Regions from separate parts of the Comamonas sp. CMM02 genome, predicted to be linked through region 2. Evidence: predicted binding sites of a transcription regulator. Region 2 holds the regulator's gene; each other region holds the start of a gene.
What was found. Region 2 encodes FNR, which switches genes on or off when oxygen is low (the NO sensors DNR and NnrR bind a similar motif). Its sites were predicted from a motif close to TTGATNNNNATCAA; they were not measured.

Region 1: dsrO (sulfate reduction electron transfer complex DsrMKJOP subunit DsrO) is a predicted target of FNR. The motif match lies at 3,150-3,163, and genes of this name have one in related genera.
Region 3: IB213_RS03880 (DASS family sodium-coupled anion symporter) is a predicted target of FNR. The motif match lies at 2,785-2,798, and genes of this name have one in related genera.

Annotation. Positions count from the first base shown of each region.
Region 1 covers NZ_JACUZW010000001.1:716,423-721,767, forward strand. The annotation lists gene rpoH (RNA polymerase sigma factor RpoH) at 1-18, opposite strand, end outside; gene IB213_RS03305 (MBL fold metallo-hydrolase) at 359-1,258, opposite strand; gene IB213_RS03310 (DsbA family protein) at 1,297-1,935, opposite strand; gene IB213_RS03315 (LysR family transcriptional regulator) at 2,035-2,946, shown strand; gene dsrO (sulfate reduction electron transfer complex DsrMKJOP subunit DsrO) at 3,223-3,993, shown strand; gene nrfD (NrfD/PsrC family molybdoenzyme membrane anchor subunit) at 4,011-5,048, shown strand; gene IB213_RS03330 (tetrathionate reductase subunit A) at 5,151-5,345, shown strand, end outside.
Region 2 covers NZ_JACUZW010000005.1:100,127-105,471, reverse strand. The annotation lists gene ccoG (cytochrome c oxidase accessory protein CcoG) at 1-1,379, shown strand, start outside; gene IB213_RS15770 (FixH family protein) at 1,450-1,737, shown strand; gene IB213_RS15765 (hypothetical protein) at 1,924-2,175, shown strand; gene fnr (fumarate/nitrate reduction transcriptional regulator Fnr) at 2,286-3,011, opposite strand; gene hemN (oxygen-independent coproporphyrinogen III oxidase) at 3,248-4,627, shown strand; gene IB213_RS15750 (sulfite exporter TauE/SafE family protein) at 4,633-5,345, shown strand, end outside.
Region 3 covers NZ_JACUZW010000001.1:841,622-846,966, reverse strand. The annotation lists gene IB213_RS03890 (RES family NAD+ phosphorylase) at 1-1,020, opposite strand, end outside; gene IB213_RS03885 (hypothetical protein) at 1,941-2,114, opposite strand; gene IB213_RS03880 (DASS family sodium-coupled anion symporter) at 2,901-4,409, shown strand; gene IB213_RS03875 (L-lactate dehydrogenase) at 4,410-5,345, shown strand, end outside.

The DNA of each region.
Region 1 (5,345 bases), on a different contig from region 2:
GCTAGTTTGGGTTGTCATTGCATTCCATCCTTTCATCCATCGCTTCATATTAGCACTCTCTGTGATTGAGTGCTAAATCAAAAGTTCCCCTAGATAATGGCGGTCTTCGAGAGCGCATGGGCTACCGATTGGCAGCAAATGTATAGCTGTGTGTTGCTGAGTTTTTCACGATAACAACGCTTTTATTTTGCAAGTTGTTGAATTTTTTCGGTGAATAGGGTTTTTGTCGCGTGGTTCTGGCTGTCTTGTGTCTGGGCGCCAGCAGGCCCTTGCTGCTTGTCACAAGCACGGGTCTTCAAAAAACAAAGTGATGTTCTTTGCTGTCTGAAGACCCGCTGCTATGGCGTTCAGCGAAGGATCAACCCCATTTCATTTCGCCTTTGGCGACCTTTGCGCCTATTTGCAGGGCTGGAGCCAGGCCTGCGGCGGGGTAGCGTTTGCTCATGGCTGCGATCAGCGCATCGCTATGCGGCGCTTTGGCAAGCTCTTGCTCAAACGCTAGCAGGTACTCCCGGGTGTAGTTCACGGCAGAGATATCCAGCGCGCTGTTGTTGGCCATGTGGCCGGGCACCACTGCGGTGGGCTTGCGCGCAGCAATGGCATCCAGGTTCTGGATCCAGGCAGCACGTGACGCGGGTGTCGGGGTATCTGCGGTCCAGACGTGCAGGCCCGAGAAAATCAGTACACCACCGAATACGGCATTCAAAGAGGGCACCCACAGGTAGCGGCGGTTGCTCATGCCCTGGGCCTTCACAATTTCGATGGTCTGACCTTCGAGTTTCAGCGCAGGGCCATCAAAGGCTTCAGGAAAGATGATGTCGGTCAGTTTTTGCGGGCCATTTTCTTTGAGCTGGGGCGCCCATGTATCAATTTTCTTTTGTGCATTGGAGCGGATTGCGGCAATGGTTTCGGTAGCGGCAATGACTTTGGCGTTTGGAAATGCTTGCTTGATAGGCCCAAGGCTGAAGTAGTAGTCGGGGTCACTCTGGCTGATGTAGATCGTGGTCAGTGTCTTGCCCGAGGCTTGGATGGCCTCTGCCACAGCACGGCCATCAGGCAGTGAGAAGCCTGCGTCGATCAGGATGGCCTCCCGGGCACCGGACAGCAGCACGGGAGCCCGGAAGAAACCTTTTTCGCCCGCAGGCAAGTGTTTCCATTGCAGTGGGGTGCTTGTGCTCGATAGGGCTGTGCAGCCTGCCATGGCGATGGTGGCACCGGCGGCTGCGGCGGTTTGAACAAAATTTCGGCGGTTCATCAGGGTGCTCCTTTGGTCGATGTGGATAAAGAGAGAAGGCCTCAGGCTGCAGCCAGCTGGTCTACGAAGGTCTGCGGGTTGGAGAGTGCTGCGTTTGAAGACATCAACTGGCGATGTCCATTCATCTCCACAATGAAGGCAGGCACACCACGTGCCCCAAATTGCGCAAGCAGTGTTTGCGCTTGTGCAATGCGGGCGCTGTTGGCTGCGATCAGGCTTGCATCTGGCTGGGCCAGCAGTTTTGCGGCGTCTTCAAGGCCAAGCGCATGGAGTAAAGATGCCAAGGTGCCAGGCTGCGTGATGTCGAGCCCGTCCACGTAACGTGCCTGCTGGATGGCTTTGAGTGCATGCCCCTCACGGCAGGGCGCTGTCAGGGCCACGGCCGTCAAAGCCAGCGTGGCAGGCGCGCTGTCAAACATCTGCTGGTTGTCGGTCAGCACTTCATGGCGGTAGCGTTCGGTGAACCGCTGGCCTGTCAGCTGCTCAATGCGCTGGTCGTTGCTCCATGCGTAGGCCGCGAAATCCTCGCTCATCGGCCGTGCGCCTTCGCCAGAGAACAGTCCGCTGGGCAGCATTTGCAGCGCTATGTCTGTGCTGTCTGCCAGAGCTTGCACTGCGCCACCAGCGCCGTAGCACCACCCACACAGCGGGTCGTAGATGTAGTACAGGGTTTTGCGCATAAAAAGGCTCCGTTTCATTCAATGCCGTGATGGTAGAAGTCCTGCATTGATGAATAAAGGGTGGTGAAATAGATGGACCGTATGTAAAAAGCAAACAATATGGAAGCAACCGATCTGAGTAACTTTGCCAATCTCAAGCGACTGGCCTATTTCGCTGCTGTGGCGGAGACCGGCAGTTTCACGGCCGCAGCAGACCGTCTTGGCATTACCAAAGCCGTGGTGAGCCAGCAGGTGACGCGGCTGGAGAGAGAGTTCCGGACGACCTTGCTGACACGAACGACACGCAAGGTGGCACTGACAGCGGCTGGCAAAGGTTTTTATCAAAGGTGTGCGCTGATCCTCAAAGAAGCGAGCGATGCCTTTGAAGAGCTGGCCGAGGTAGCGGTAGAGCCTGCTGGGACACTGCGTTTGACCGCACCGCTGGACTACGGCATCACCACGATCGTGCCGGCCATTGCTGAATTCACACGGCGCTTTCCGCAATGCAAGGTCGAGGCAGCGCTCAGCGACCAGTCCCTCGACCTCATGTCTGGGCAGGTGGAGCTGGCAATTCGCGTGGGCTGGCTGACAGACCTGCATTTGCAAGCACGGCAAATCGGGACATTTCGGCAGCTGCTGGTGGCTGCCCCTGGCTGGCTGTCGCAAGTGGCACGGGTGACTGCGCCGAAAGACATTGAGGCACTGCCATTTGTGGCCAATACGGCATTGCGTGACCCCACACGCTGGAGTTTTTCGCACCCTGCGCTAGAGCCTCAGAGCGTTGTTGTTCACCCGTGCATTTATCTGGATGCAACGCTGGCCGTGCGCGAGGCCGTGCGTCAGGGGGCGGGGCTGTCTATCTTGCCGGACTACATGGTGGCGCAAGATTTGGCTGACGCAAGCTTGACCCACGTCTTGCCTCAATGGGCGCTGCCCTCAGGGGGCATTCATGCCGTATTTCCGGCATCACGGTTTCGTCCAGCAAAGGTTCGGGCTTTTGTGGATCTTTTGCAGGAAAAGTTTTGTCTTTAGCCGTGCCAGACCCGCCCGTTTCAGCCCTCTTGATGATGCCAAGCCTTGTTCAGCAATGAATAAAATAATTTGTTGAAAGGTGGTGAATCTCTATTTAATCAACGATTTGTGTATTTTAATTATTTGTTAATACTTCCTTAATTATTATTATTTAATATCGCTGGTTTTGTTGAAAAATACAATAAAAACAATAACTTATATGATTGATGTGTGTCAATTTGAATAGGGTGCGAAGCATTTGAAAATCAGGGTATTCCTTCATAAAAGGATTTTCAAATGCATGAAAACCATATTAGTCCCACACCTTCGAATACAAAGCGGAGTTTCTTGCAAGAGTTGGTCGCTTTGGCCACCGGCTTTGGCCTGGCTGGTAGCGCTAACGCTGCGCAGCCGGAACCGGACTTCCAGCCACAGCGCCGCCCCGGCATGCAGGGCAAGCGTTTTGGCATGCTGGTTGACATGCGTAAATGCATTGGCTGCCAGGCATGCACCGTCAGCTGCTCTGTAGAAAACTTGCCCCCTATTGGCCAGTTCAGAACGACAGTGTTGCAGTACGAGATCAGCCAGCCAGGGGCCAGCGCTCCTGCCATGGTGAGCTTGCCGCGCCTGTGCAACCACTGTGACAACCCTCCCTGCGTTCCTGTTTGCCCGGTGCAAGCAACCTTCCAGCGCACGGACGGCATCGTCCTGGTGGACAACGAGCGCTGCGTGGGCTGCGGGTACTGCGTGCAAGCCTGTCCTTACGACGCGCGCTTTATCAACCATGAAACGCAGACTGCCGACAAGTGCACTTTCTGTGAGCACCGGCTGGAAGCTGGGCTCTTGCCTGCATGCGTAGAGAGCTGCGTGGGCGGGGCCCGCGTGATTGGTGACCTGAACGATCAGGGCAGTGAAATCAACCAGCGCATGGCTGCACACAAGCAGGACATCAAGGTGCTCAAGCCAGACATGAAGACAGAACCACGTGTTTTCTACATTGGTTTGCCCAACGAGTTTGTCAACGGTGTTGACGGCCAAGCCAGCGTGCGCCTTCTCTCCGATCACTGAAGCCTTGGGAGTGTCTTATGCAAATCACTGAACTCTTGACCCCGCATTACGAAGTGGCCTGGCTGCCCTGGGCTGTCCAGTATTTCTTCTTGGTGGGCGTGGCCACAGGTGCCGCACTGCTGGTTTCGGTATGTGCTTTTGGTCAACGCGGTAGTGCCATGCAGCGTCTGCTGCCCGTGGCTGTGTTGACGCTGGCTGTAAGCACCTTGGCTGCACCTGTTTCGTTGCTGGCGGATTTGCACCAGCCCGCACGCTTCTGGCATTTTTATGCCCACTTCACGCCTTGGTCGTGGATGTCGCGTGGTGCGGTGCTGTTGCCACTTTTTGTGGGAATAGCGCTGGCCTTTTGTGCCGCATGGTGGCTAGGTAAAACCCGCTGGATGCGTGGACTGGTGCCATTGCTGCTGCTGTCTGCGCTGTCGATCACTGTTTATTCCGGCGCGGAGCTGATGGTCATTCGTGCACGTCCCTTGTGGAACACCCTGTGGGTGCCGGTGAACCTGGCCTTGACAGGATGGCTGGCCGCAGTGGGCGTGATGCTGGTGGTCGAGCGCTTTTTGCCCGCCAAGCTGCGCCCCGATGCAAGTGCCCTGCAAGTGCTGCGCAGCATTGGATTAGGGGTTGCTGGCTTGCTGTTGCTGGTGGTGCTTGCGTGGGCCTTGTCTGGTGTTGTGGGCTGGAGCCCATCCTTTAACGAAGCTTTGCGACTGTTCAGTGAATTTCCTGTGTGGCGCATGACCATGCTGGGGTCGGCGGTGTTTGGCGCTGTGGTGGTGGGGGCGTTGCTTCGTGGCAGGCAGCGTTTGAACGCCAGTGGTTACACGCTGGTGCTGGGCCTGGGCCTGGCAGCTGCAGCCTGGGCATTTCGCTGGGCTTTGTTCATGGGCATTCAAGGCGTGCCTAAGTTTGGAGCAGGTCTGTACCTGTACCACATGCCTTTGGGGGGCGATGGCCTGCTGGGCATGCTGGGTGTCGCTGGCCTGTGTGTGGCTTTGGTGGCGATGGCAACTTGGGCACTGGAAGTCTTTCCTGAGCGCCACCCCCAGACCGCTTGAGCAAGCTTCATAGGTTTGAAGCCAATTCAGCCTTTAACGCAATATTGACGGGCACTTGCAGTTATTGAACTTTTGCAGGTGCCTGCCCTGAAAGGGCAGACCATGACTGATAAAAAACATTCTTCCGAACAATTCAACGAACCCGATGTAGCGCGCCGGCGCATGCTGCTACGCGGCGGTGCCGTGGCAGGCGGTCTGGCTGCTTTTGCGGCAGGCTACGGTGAAACGGTGGTTAAAACCGCCAAAGGCTTGGTGGCTGGCACCTCGGGTGTGCCCACAGCCAGTGCTACACGTGGC
Region 2 (5,345 bases):
GCCAGGAAAAAACCGTATCGTTTTTTGAAGCGCATAAAAAGATTTATCCGCGCTCCATCAGCGGAAAATTCATGAACTGGCGCTGGGCAATGGTGTGGCTGACGCAGTTGTTTTTTTATGGTTTGCCGTGGCTGGAATGGGGGCAGCGGCAGATGGTCTTGTTTGACCTGGGTGCCCGCCGTTTTTATTTGTTCGGCTACGTGCTGTATCCGCAGGACTTCATCTACCTCACGGGCTTGCTCATCATTAGTGCTTTGGCGCTGTTTCTGTTTACGGCGGTAGCGGGTCGGCTGTGGTGTGGTTTTGCATGCCCGCAAACGGTGTATAGCGAAATCTTCATGTGGATTGAGCACAAAGTCGAAGGCGACCGTAGTGCGCGTATCCGGTTGGATCAATCCGGCTGGACCTTGGAGAAGGTCTGGCGCAAGACGCTCAAGCAGTTTTTGTGGATTGCCATCGCTTTATGGACAGGGTTTACTTTTGTTGGCTACTTTGTACCTATCCGTGAGCTGGGTGGCGAGTTGTTGGCTCTGGAAGGTGGCTGGCAGATTTTTTGGGTACTGTTTTATGGTTTTGCCACTTACGGCAATGCCGGCTACATGCGTGAGCAAGTCTGCAAATACATGTGTCCTTACGCACGCTTTCAGAGCGCGATGTTTGACAAGGACACTCTGGTTGTTAGTTATGACGCACTGCGTGGTGAAAATCGGGGTCCTCGCAAAAAAGAAGTAGATTACAAGGCGCAAGGACTGGGCGACTGCATTGACTGCAAGCTGTGTGTCCAGGTCTGCCCCGTCGGCATTGATATTCGTGATGGTCTGCAGTACGAATGTATTGGTTGTGGCTTGTGTATCGATGCTTGTAATAACGTCATGGACAACATGCATTACCCACGGGGCCTGATTCGCCTGACCACACAAAATGCAGTCAGCAAAGGTTGGCCAGGCTCCCAGATCTGGAGACGGATTGCACGCCCCAGGGTGTTGATTTATGCAGCCATCTTGCTGGGACTGTCCGCGGCAATGGTGTTTAGCATGGCGGTGCGAGAGCCATTGAAAGTCGATGTGATCCGAGATCGTGCATCGCTGGCGCGTATTGCGGCGGGCGGGAAGCTGGAGAACGTATACCGTCTGCAAGTCATGAATGCCACGGAAGAAGCGCAAACCTATACGGTGACTGTGGATGGCCTTGAAGGCATTGAGCTGGTAGAGGGGCGCGAGGTGGCTGTGGATTCGGCGCAGACGCGTGGCGTTGCTGTACGGGTGCAAATTCCGTATGGAACTGCAGATTCAGGCTCGCATCGAATTGAGTTCGAGATTTCTGCGCAAAGTGGAAAAGGTCACGTACGAGAAAAGTCTGTTTTCTTGGTGCCCCGCTAAGAAAGTGTTATTTGCGGTGAGCAGGGCGCAAGCTCTGCACACCATGTCTAAAGATGAAAGAAAGTTTGGCATGTCTCAGAACGTAAAAAAACTGGAAACACGATCTGGCCCATGGTGGAAATATGGCCACGTGTGGCTGGTCTTGTCTGGACCGGCGATTGTGGTGGTGGCTGGTATTTTGACGGCGGTGATCGCTGCGCGTGGTGCTGATCCAATTGTCGATGCGGATTACTACCAAAAGGGTGTGAACATCAACGAACAGTTACGCAACCAGGACAAGAGCTATGCGCCAGCCAATGCGGTGCGCAATCACGCAGTAACACCGGATGCGGATTTGCCTGATTTAACGCCTAAATAATTTAAATTTACTGGTAAAGATAGCTGCTTGCGCTTATGTTGCAAGGGATTCAGGTATTAATGACTTTGAAATCCTTTGTTAATAAGCGCAAGCAGCTATCTTTTTTATTTGGTATTTGTCCCACGCTGATATTGAAAATACGGTGTGCACAATAAAAGCGTTAAACCAAACCACAAAGGAAGACATATGTTGGCACAACGCTGGATGTGGATTGCCTGGCCTGCTTTTTTGGCAGCAGGTGTGATGGAAATGCTGGTTTTTTCTGTGTTTGATCCTATGGATATGTCGTGGTGGGGGCAAAGTGTTGAGTTATCACGCAGCGCTGTCTATACGATTGCCTTCTTTATTTTCTGGGCAGTATTTTCAGTGGCGGGCTATTTGACAATGCTGCTGTCCATACCCGCAGCGAAGGTCAACGGAGAACCTTCCATATCCTGAGGGAGGTCCTCGATGTTTTCTATCGATGTCAGGTAGGGCAGCCATAAAAAAAGCCTCCCAAAGCGATAGCGTGGGAGGCTTTTGGGCTGGCTGAACCAGCCTGCAATTTCTTATTTATTGCTTTCGTGCTGGCTGTTCACCAGACGTTGCAATGCAGCCGTGTCCAGAATGCGGACGTGGCGTTGCTTGACTTCGACCATGCCTTCTTCCACAAACTTGGAGAAGGTGCGGCTCACTGTCTCCAGCTTGAGGCCCAGGTAGCTGCCGATTTCCTCGCGTGTCATGCGCAGCACCAGCTCTGACGAGGAAAAACCCCGAGCGTGAAGGCGCTGTACCAAGTTCAAAATAAATGCTGCCAAGCGTTCTTCAGCACGCATGCTGCCAAGCAGGAGCATGACGCCGTGCTCGCGCACAATTTCCCGGCTCATCACTTTGTGCACATGGGTTTGCAGGGCAGTCACTTCGCGCGAAATTTCCTCCAGCCCATCAAACGGCATGACGCAAACTTCCGCATCTTCTAGTGCGACGGCATCGCAAGTGTGGTGATCATTGACGATGCCATCCAGGCCGATGATCTCGCCTGCCATTTGAAAGCCCGTCACCTGATCCCGGCCATCTTCGGTTGCCACGCAAGTTTTGAAAAACCCCGTACGAATGGCATACAGCGACGTGAAGGCTTCTCCGTTGCGAAACAGCGTTGCTCCACGTTTGACTTTGCGGCGCGTTGCCACAATGTCATCAATGCGCTGCAACTGCTGCTCGCTCAGGCCCACGGGCATGCAGAGTTCGCGCAGATTGCAGTTGGAACAGGTTACTTTGATGGATGGTGGAGTCATGTACTCAAAAGCCCATATGTCTATGAGTAAGACGTAGGCTAGATGTTAAAAAAAATAGAAACGGAACTATCAGAGTGAAGAGCGCAGCCATGAATGATTTGAATCAAAGTGTGGCATTGGTTTTACGAATGATATGAATCAAATTGTGGCATTGCTTTTACATCGCCCCCTTGATTCAAGTCAAGGATAAACGTGGCTTATTGTTGCAAAGTAGGGGCAACAAGGAAAAAAGATTCATGACTGTAGTCACCCCCGAACTCTTGCGACGCTATGACGTGCCTGGTCCACGCTACACCTCTTACCCCACTGCTGACAGGTTTGTGGAGGCATTTGGTGATGATGACTATATCTTGGCGTTGAAGCAGCGCAAAGTGACCGCTGCGGCAAAGCAGCCAATGTCGCTCTACGTGCACATTCCTTTTTGTGAGTCCCTGTGCTACTACTGCGCCTGCAACAAGATTATTACCAAACACCATGAGCGTGCTGTCACCTACATGCGCTATTTGGAGCGCGAGGTGGATTTGCACCTGCAGCACTGTGGCCGTGGGCAAGTTGTCAGCCAGTTTCACGTCGGTGGGGGTACGCCCACTTTCCTTACGGATGAAGAGTTGCGCGAGCTGTGGCGCATGCTGGGTCAGCGTTTTGACTTTGATCCCGCTGGCGAATATTCGATTGAGGTAGATCCAAGGACGGTGACGCGTGAGCGCTTGGCGGTGCTCAAAGAGATCGGGTTTAACCGCCTGAGCTTTGGTGTTCAGGATTTTGATCCTGAGGTGCAAAAAGCGGTGCACCGTGAACAGCCTGCAGAGCAGGTGTTTGATCTGGTGGCAGCATCTCGTGAGCTGGGCTTTGAGTCGATCAATGTCGATTTGATTTACGGCTTACCCAAGCAGAATGCAGAGTCATTTGCCCGCACATTAAAGCAGGTTGCGGCGTTGCGCCCAGATCGTATTGCCCTGTATGCCTATGCACATTTGCCCGAGCGTTTCAAGCCGCAGCGCCGTATCTTGCAAGAAGACCTTCCTTCTGCGCCCGACAAAGTAAGCATGCTGTCTTCTTCCATCGAGAGCTTCATCGCTGCAGGCTATGTGTATGTGGGGATGGATCACTTCGCCTTGCCTGAAGATGCGCTGGCGATTGCTAAACGGCAAGGACGCCTGCACCGTAACTTCCAGGGCTATAGCACGCAACCGGATTGTGATTTGATCGCGCTGGGTGTGTCTGCAATTGGTCGTGTTGGGGCCACTTACAGCCAGAATGCGAAGACCTTGGAAGAGTATTACGACTTGCTCGATCAAGATCGTCTGCCCGTTGTTCGAGGTTTGGCGTTAACGCGAGACGACACCATTCGCCGGGCCGTAATCATGACCATCATGTGTCAAGGCGAAGTACTCTATGAATCCATTAACAGCGCTTGGCTGATCGATTTTAAAAAGTACTTTGCGACAGAGATTGAAGCTCTGGCCTCTCAGCAAGAAGAGGGTCTGGTTGAGATCGTGGACGACTGTATCAAGGTAACAGCCAAAGGCTGGTTCTTTGTTCGCGGAGTTGCCCTGGTGTTTGACCGTTATTTGCAAGCAGACCGCACCCGCGCAAGGTTCTCGCGGATCATCTGATCCTTATGGAATTTTCACTGGTCTGGACTGCATTTTTCATGGGGCTTGTTGGAGGACCTCATTGTCTTGCAATGTGCGCTGCCCCTTGCCATGCAGTCATACACGGGCATCACAAAGCCGTGCAAATGCACAGCATGCAGCAGAGCCATCCAGCGGCATTCAACTGGAGTGCCTTTCAATTTCATAGTGGACGCCTCGTAGGCTATGGCCTGCTGGGTGCGATTGCTGCATTGGCCATGGAGCAGATTGCATGGCTGTCTGATCGAACGTCTGCTTTGCATCCAGTGTGGGTGCTGATGCATCTGGCTATTTTGGCGTGGGGCCTGCTGATGCTGTTTCAGGGGCAGCAGCCTGTCTGGCTGGAACGCGCGGGCAGGGCGATGTGGAAAACCGTTCAACCGCTCCTGTCGATGCGCGGGGGTGTCCTTTTTGCGGGCATGGCTTGGACACTGCTGCCCTGTGGCCTGCTTTATTCCGCTATTTTGGTGGCAGCTCTCAGTGGCACCGCGCTGACGGGAGCGGCCAGCATGGTAGCTTTTGCTTGTGGCGGGGCGCTGTGGTTGATTGCTGCGCCTTATGCATGGCGCTGGCTGAGTGGGCGATTGAGCCTCTTGCGCTCTGGCTGGGGCGTGCGTGCAGCGGGGTTTATGCTGGTTGCTGTTTCTTTGTGGGCGCTGTGGATGGACTTGATTTATAAGCCATCAGTGTGGTGCCGCTA
Region 3 (5,345 bases), on a different contig from region 2:
AGTTCCTGCACCGACGCTGCTTTTGAACGTCAGTCCTTCGAAACCATCCACCCGTATCGCATCGGAGAAGAGTTGCGTGATTGCATAAAGGGCGCGGTGCTCAGGCTGCACGGGTACATTGAGCACATCCGCAATCGACAGAATTTTACGGAGGTCTTCCAGTCTCCTGTCGCTCAAGAAATTTCGGATGTCGTGCTTGGCGAAGTTCGCCACTCGCAAGTCACGTTTCAGCCGAAACTTCGCCGTCGAAATCAGATGGCCCGGATGAGGCCGGAGCTCCGCTACTGCGGTCTGCGTGTCAGACGCTAGGTAGAGAATGGAGACACGAGCACGGTTGAAGCGCCCCTCGGTAGCTACCGAGACAGGGGGTTTATCAATGTTTTTGCCCGTGTACGGGAGGTACCGAAAGTCTTGACCATCTTGCAGGTAAATGCGCTTGCGCTTTAGACGAGACTGTACGCCGACTCGGGCACGGAAATACTCCGTACCCGCTGGAATGACGTACGAAAGGTCATCTCGCAGCGACTGAATGAGGGCCTTGGCACTGGGCTCCATCTCGAACCAGTTCCGCTTGAGGGCATCCGAGACTACGTTTTCGACAGTTGCGTCTCGACTGTCCCGCAAGCCTTCCAGGATACCCCCATCCCAGTACCCACCGCCTAGCGAGATGTCATCTTCTGATTCTGGGTACCAGCCAGTCTCTTCCATCGTTAGGAAAGTTTCCTCAAACTCACTGAGCGATGCGCTTTCGTCAAGGTTGAAAATGGCATTGCTCTTAAAAATAAGCATCTCGAGCGATATATCGCCGCCGATGTGGTGGTTGTAGTCCCACTCAGAGAAGTTCAGCCGAATTAAGGCACGAAACGTTCGCTTAATTCGAGTGTCCGACGCAGGCAGCGCTCTACCGCCCTTGTGATGGCAGATCGGGCACACATCAATAACGTTACCGCGCTCTTGAAGCTCCAAGCGCAGCTCGTTATCAGCAACGCAGTACTCGCACAGAAATGGTTCATTCAGCATGAGGCTATGTTACCGAGCTGAACTAGGCGAAGACCTCTGCAGCACAGCGACTCCATGCAACTCATGAACAAGGAAGAGCGTCAAAGCCATATACTCGGCCGACACTCGATCTCAGGCAACTTAATCTGAGATAAGCAAAGTCGCTAAAGACGATTTCTCTGATCTACCAACTTCAATTGGTGACCACCTTGTGTCGTAGAGATCAACGCCTGCTTCTGACCGCATTCGACTGTTCACGTGACGCTTGGCCACATCAGCATCGCATGATGCTTACTTGAAGACGCACGCTGAATAGCGCCCCCACCAACGAGTAAGTTAGGCCTGCCATGCCAAGCGCCAAGGCGAGCGCGATGGCAATGCTGGTGGTGACCATGAGCCTGATATTACCGGCGCAAAGGTGTCGCCAGCCTGCGCACGGGCCAGCATCCGGCAGCACGGCGGATTCATGCTTTTCCAGCCATTCCCGGGATGGGTTCGGGAAAAGCGTAACCTCCGTAATTAGCCCATCAAATCGCCTGCAAACCCGCATGAATGCTGGGTTTCGTAGGTTACAGCTTTCTGTAATTCAGCGTAATCCAGATTACAGCGGCTTCGCAACTCATTGTTTTTATTGATTTTTCTGTTTGCGAGAGATTACTTTGAATTCTGTAATCTGATTACGCTCAGGTTACGGAAAAATTACAACAAGCACTTCTCCGAAAGCATTGATAGAAAAGGATCTCCAGGTTAGCGATTGCTCTGATTACGCAGATTACACTTTTCCCGACCCCTCCCCGGAATTTTGGCGGAACTGTATTTCCTCAAGGGTAAACCCTTGTTTTCTGCTTAAATGCTTATTTATTCATCAATGTTGGCGGGCATGAAAAAGCCCCGTTTCCGGGGCTGGCCATGAGATCGGAGTCGGCTCAGAAAAGAGCGGTCTAACCGCCCAACTCAAACACCCAGCAGCGCACCGCCTTGCCCTGGTCATCGCCTGCATTTCGGGTCTTGATCGCGCTGTTGATGACGCGGCTGGAGTCCACAAAGCGGCGCGCTTTGCTGGTACGCAGCACCTTCTTGAGCTCGGCCAGCGGCGGCACTTGCTGGCGGTGCAAGCTGCCCTATCAGTTGCCGCGCTTCTTGTGCATGCTCACTGCTTGACCGGCAGCTTGGCGCGTTCGCCCAAGGACGCACTACCCACAGCAATGCCATCCAGATTTGGACGTGAGAGGGGTCAACAAAAAATTTGTTGGTACTTTTGTTGGTATGTTCAACTTACCAAACGACAGATCCAAGCATCCATGCGGATTTCAAGACTTAATTCGTGTGCCACAGCCGCGCCTTTCAGGCACTTTTTCTTTTTCCTCTATCGCTCTGTCTACTATCAAATATTTGAGATTGCCCCACACTGGACCGATCCCTGCCAGCTGTCTGTTGGGATGCCTGCTTGCTGTATCTCAATTTCTTTTTTCAATCTCATACCACTAGCTTGCCCCATCTACCGGGCCTGCCACCAGTCATGCAAAGCCTGAGCTTCATCGCTCAGGCTTTTTTGCATCTCGGCCTCAATAGGAACTGCTGATAAAGTCCTCCCCCCCGCAAAAATCACAATGTGGTGCACGGCTTTGCAGGTGACAAGGTCTTCGGTGCTTCATGCCTGACTGCTCATCAGGCGGGCTTCGATTTGCAGGCACAACTGGCTTGCCATTTCTCGCTGTCGCAGGGGTCAATGCACAGCCAGCACTGGCACACAAGGCTGCAGCGCAGGCGAAGCCACCCACTCCCTTGACACACATCAAGATTGCATAGAAAAACACCTCTTATCTGAAGCATGGGGCTGTGCACAAGAACTAGCATAGTTCCAACCAATCTGATGGTTTTTACTCTTGCGAGGAACTCATATGGCATCTATGCCTGCACCCGAAACCGGCCCGATCACATCGAAACCGGAACCTGATTCAAATAGAAAGCTAGCCTATCTGCTGCTGGGCCTGGTGCTGTACGGCATCGTTCTGGCCCTGCCCCAGCCAGCCGGACTGACGGACTCGGGCCAGGTGGCTCTGGGCCTGCTGGTACTGGTGGTGGTGCTGTGGATCAGCGAATGCGTATCACCCGCCAACAGTGCCGTGGTATTGACCGGTGCCGCCGTGCTGGGGCTGATGGGGACATCACTTACCGAAGGCGGCAAGGTGATGAATTCATCGGCTGCGCTGAGCACCATGCTCACCGGCTTTTCGTCCACCGCTGTACTGCTCGTGGCTGCCGCGCTGTTCTTGGCTGTAGCGCTCAAGCACACTGGGCTGGACAAACGCATCGCACTGATCGTGATGAGCAAGATCGGCGTATCGCCAGCCCGTCTGATACTGGGGGCCATGATTGTTGGCTTTGTGCTGGCCTTGTTCATCCCATCTGCCACCGCCCGCGTGGGTGCAGTGATTCCCATCATGATTGGCATTACTGCCGCTCTGGGGCTGGCTGTGAACAGCTCGCTGGGCGCCACGCTGATGATCGTCACCGCCAGCGCTTGCTCCATCTTCAACATGGCCATCAAAACCGGCGCTGCACAGAACATCATCAGTCTGGACTTCATGCAGCAGGCTTTTGGCCGAACTATCACATGGGGCCAATGGTTTGTGACGGCGCTGCCCTTCACCATCGGCATGTGCGTGGTGCTGTTCTTTGCGGCACTGTGGATTTTGCGCCCCCAGGTGCCTGCAGGTGAAGACATGGCTGGCAAGCTGCGCCAGCAACTGGCCGAGCTGGGCCCGGTCACCGCCGTGGAAAAACGCCTGATCGCCGTGGCTGCATTGCTGCTGGTGATGTGGTCCACCGAAGGCATGCTGCACCCTTTTGACACCACCACCACCACCCAGATCGGCATCGCTCTGTTGCTGATGCCAAAAATTGGCGTGATGCACTGGTCGCAGGCTGAAAAGCTGGTGCCTTGGGGCACGATCGTGCTGTTTGCAGCGTCTATCTCGCTGGGCAATTTGCTGTCCAAGACCGGTGCGGCTGGATGGCTGGCACAGCAAACGCTGGGCCAGATGGGCCTGTCTGCGCTGCCTGTCGTGGCGGTGATTGCGGCGCTGTCGGTGTTCAGCATCGTGCTGCACTTGGGCTTTGCTTCGGCAACCGGTCTGGCCAGCACCTTGATCCCCATCATGATCGCTTTCACGCAGACCCTGCCCGTCAGCCCTGAAACAGCTTTCGGCATCGTAATGATTCAAAGCTTTGTGGTTTCCTTCGGCTTCATCCTGCCCACGAATGCGCCGCAAAACATGCTGTGCTACGGCACCAATGCCTTCAACACGGCGCAGTTCGCCAAGGTGGGGATTGTGGTCACGCTGGCTGGCCTGGGGTTGATTTTGCTGCTGTCCGCCACGCTGTGGCCTGCTATGGGAGTGCTGTAAATGGGTGCACGTATTGGCATTATTGGCGCTGGCCAGGTGGGTGCGGCAGCAGGTTATTTGCTGTCGGCCACGCCCGGCATCAGCCAGGTCATTTTGGTTGACCAGAACGTTGCCCGCGCTGCCGGCGAGGCGGCTGACATTGGCCACGCCGCTGCCTTTGGTACGGCTGCCCGCGTCAGCGAAGGCGACTATGCCGATCTGGCCGGAGCCTCGGTGGTGGTCATTACTGCGGGTGCCAGCCTGAAGCCCGGCCAGACGCGCCTGGAGTTGCTGCAGCAGAACCTGAAGATGACGGACACCATCATCGGCCAGATTCTGAAAGTGGCCCCCGATGCCGTGCTGCTGTTCGCCACCAACCCGGTGGACGTAATGCCCGCCATCGCCGTGCACCGCTATGGGCTGCCACCGGGCCGTGCAATTGGCACCGGCTGCTCGCTGGACTCGATCCGTTTTCGCGACCGGCTGGCCGATTACCTGGGCGTGGCACCACCCTCTATCCACGCCTATGTGCTGGGTGAGCATGGCGACTCGTCTGTACCCAACTGGAGCAGCGCCCAAGTCGCTGGCATGCCCGTTACGGCTTTTGCGGCACAAGTGGGCCGCCCGATTGATGCGGCCATGCAACTGCAAATTGCCGAAGATGTACGCACCTCGGCCTACCGCATAAAGGCGGGCAAGGGTGTCTCCAACTTCGGTATTGGCGGCTGTATTGCACGCCTGGTCAAAGCCATCGTGGCCGATGAGCAATCGGTGTTTGCGGTGTCCACCTGCATGCCTGAGCTACTGGGCGTGCGCGACACCTGTGTCTCCCTGCCCCACCTGATCGGCGCACGCGGAGCCTCTGCCCCGTTCATGCCAACCCTGGATGCCGCCGAAACCGAGGCACTGCGCAGCAGCGCTGCCTTGCTGTCCACCACCATCGCCGATGGCCTGCAA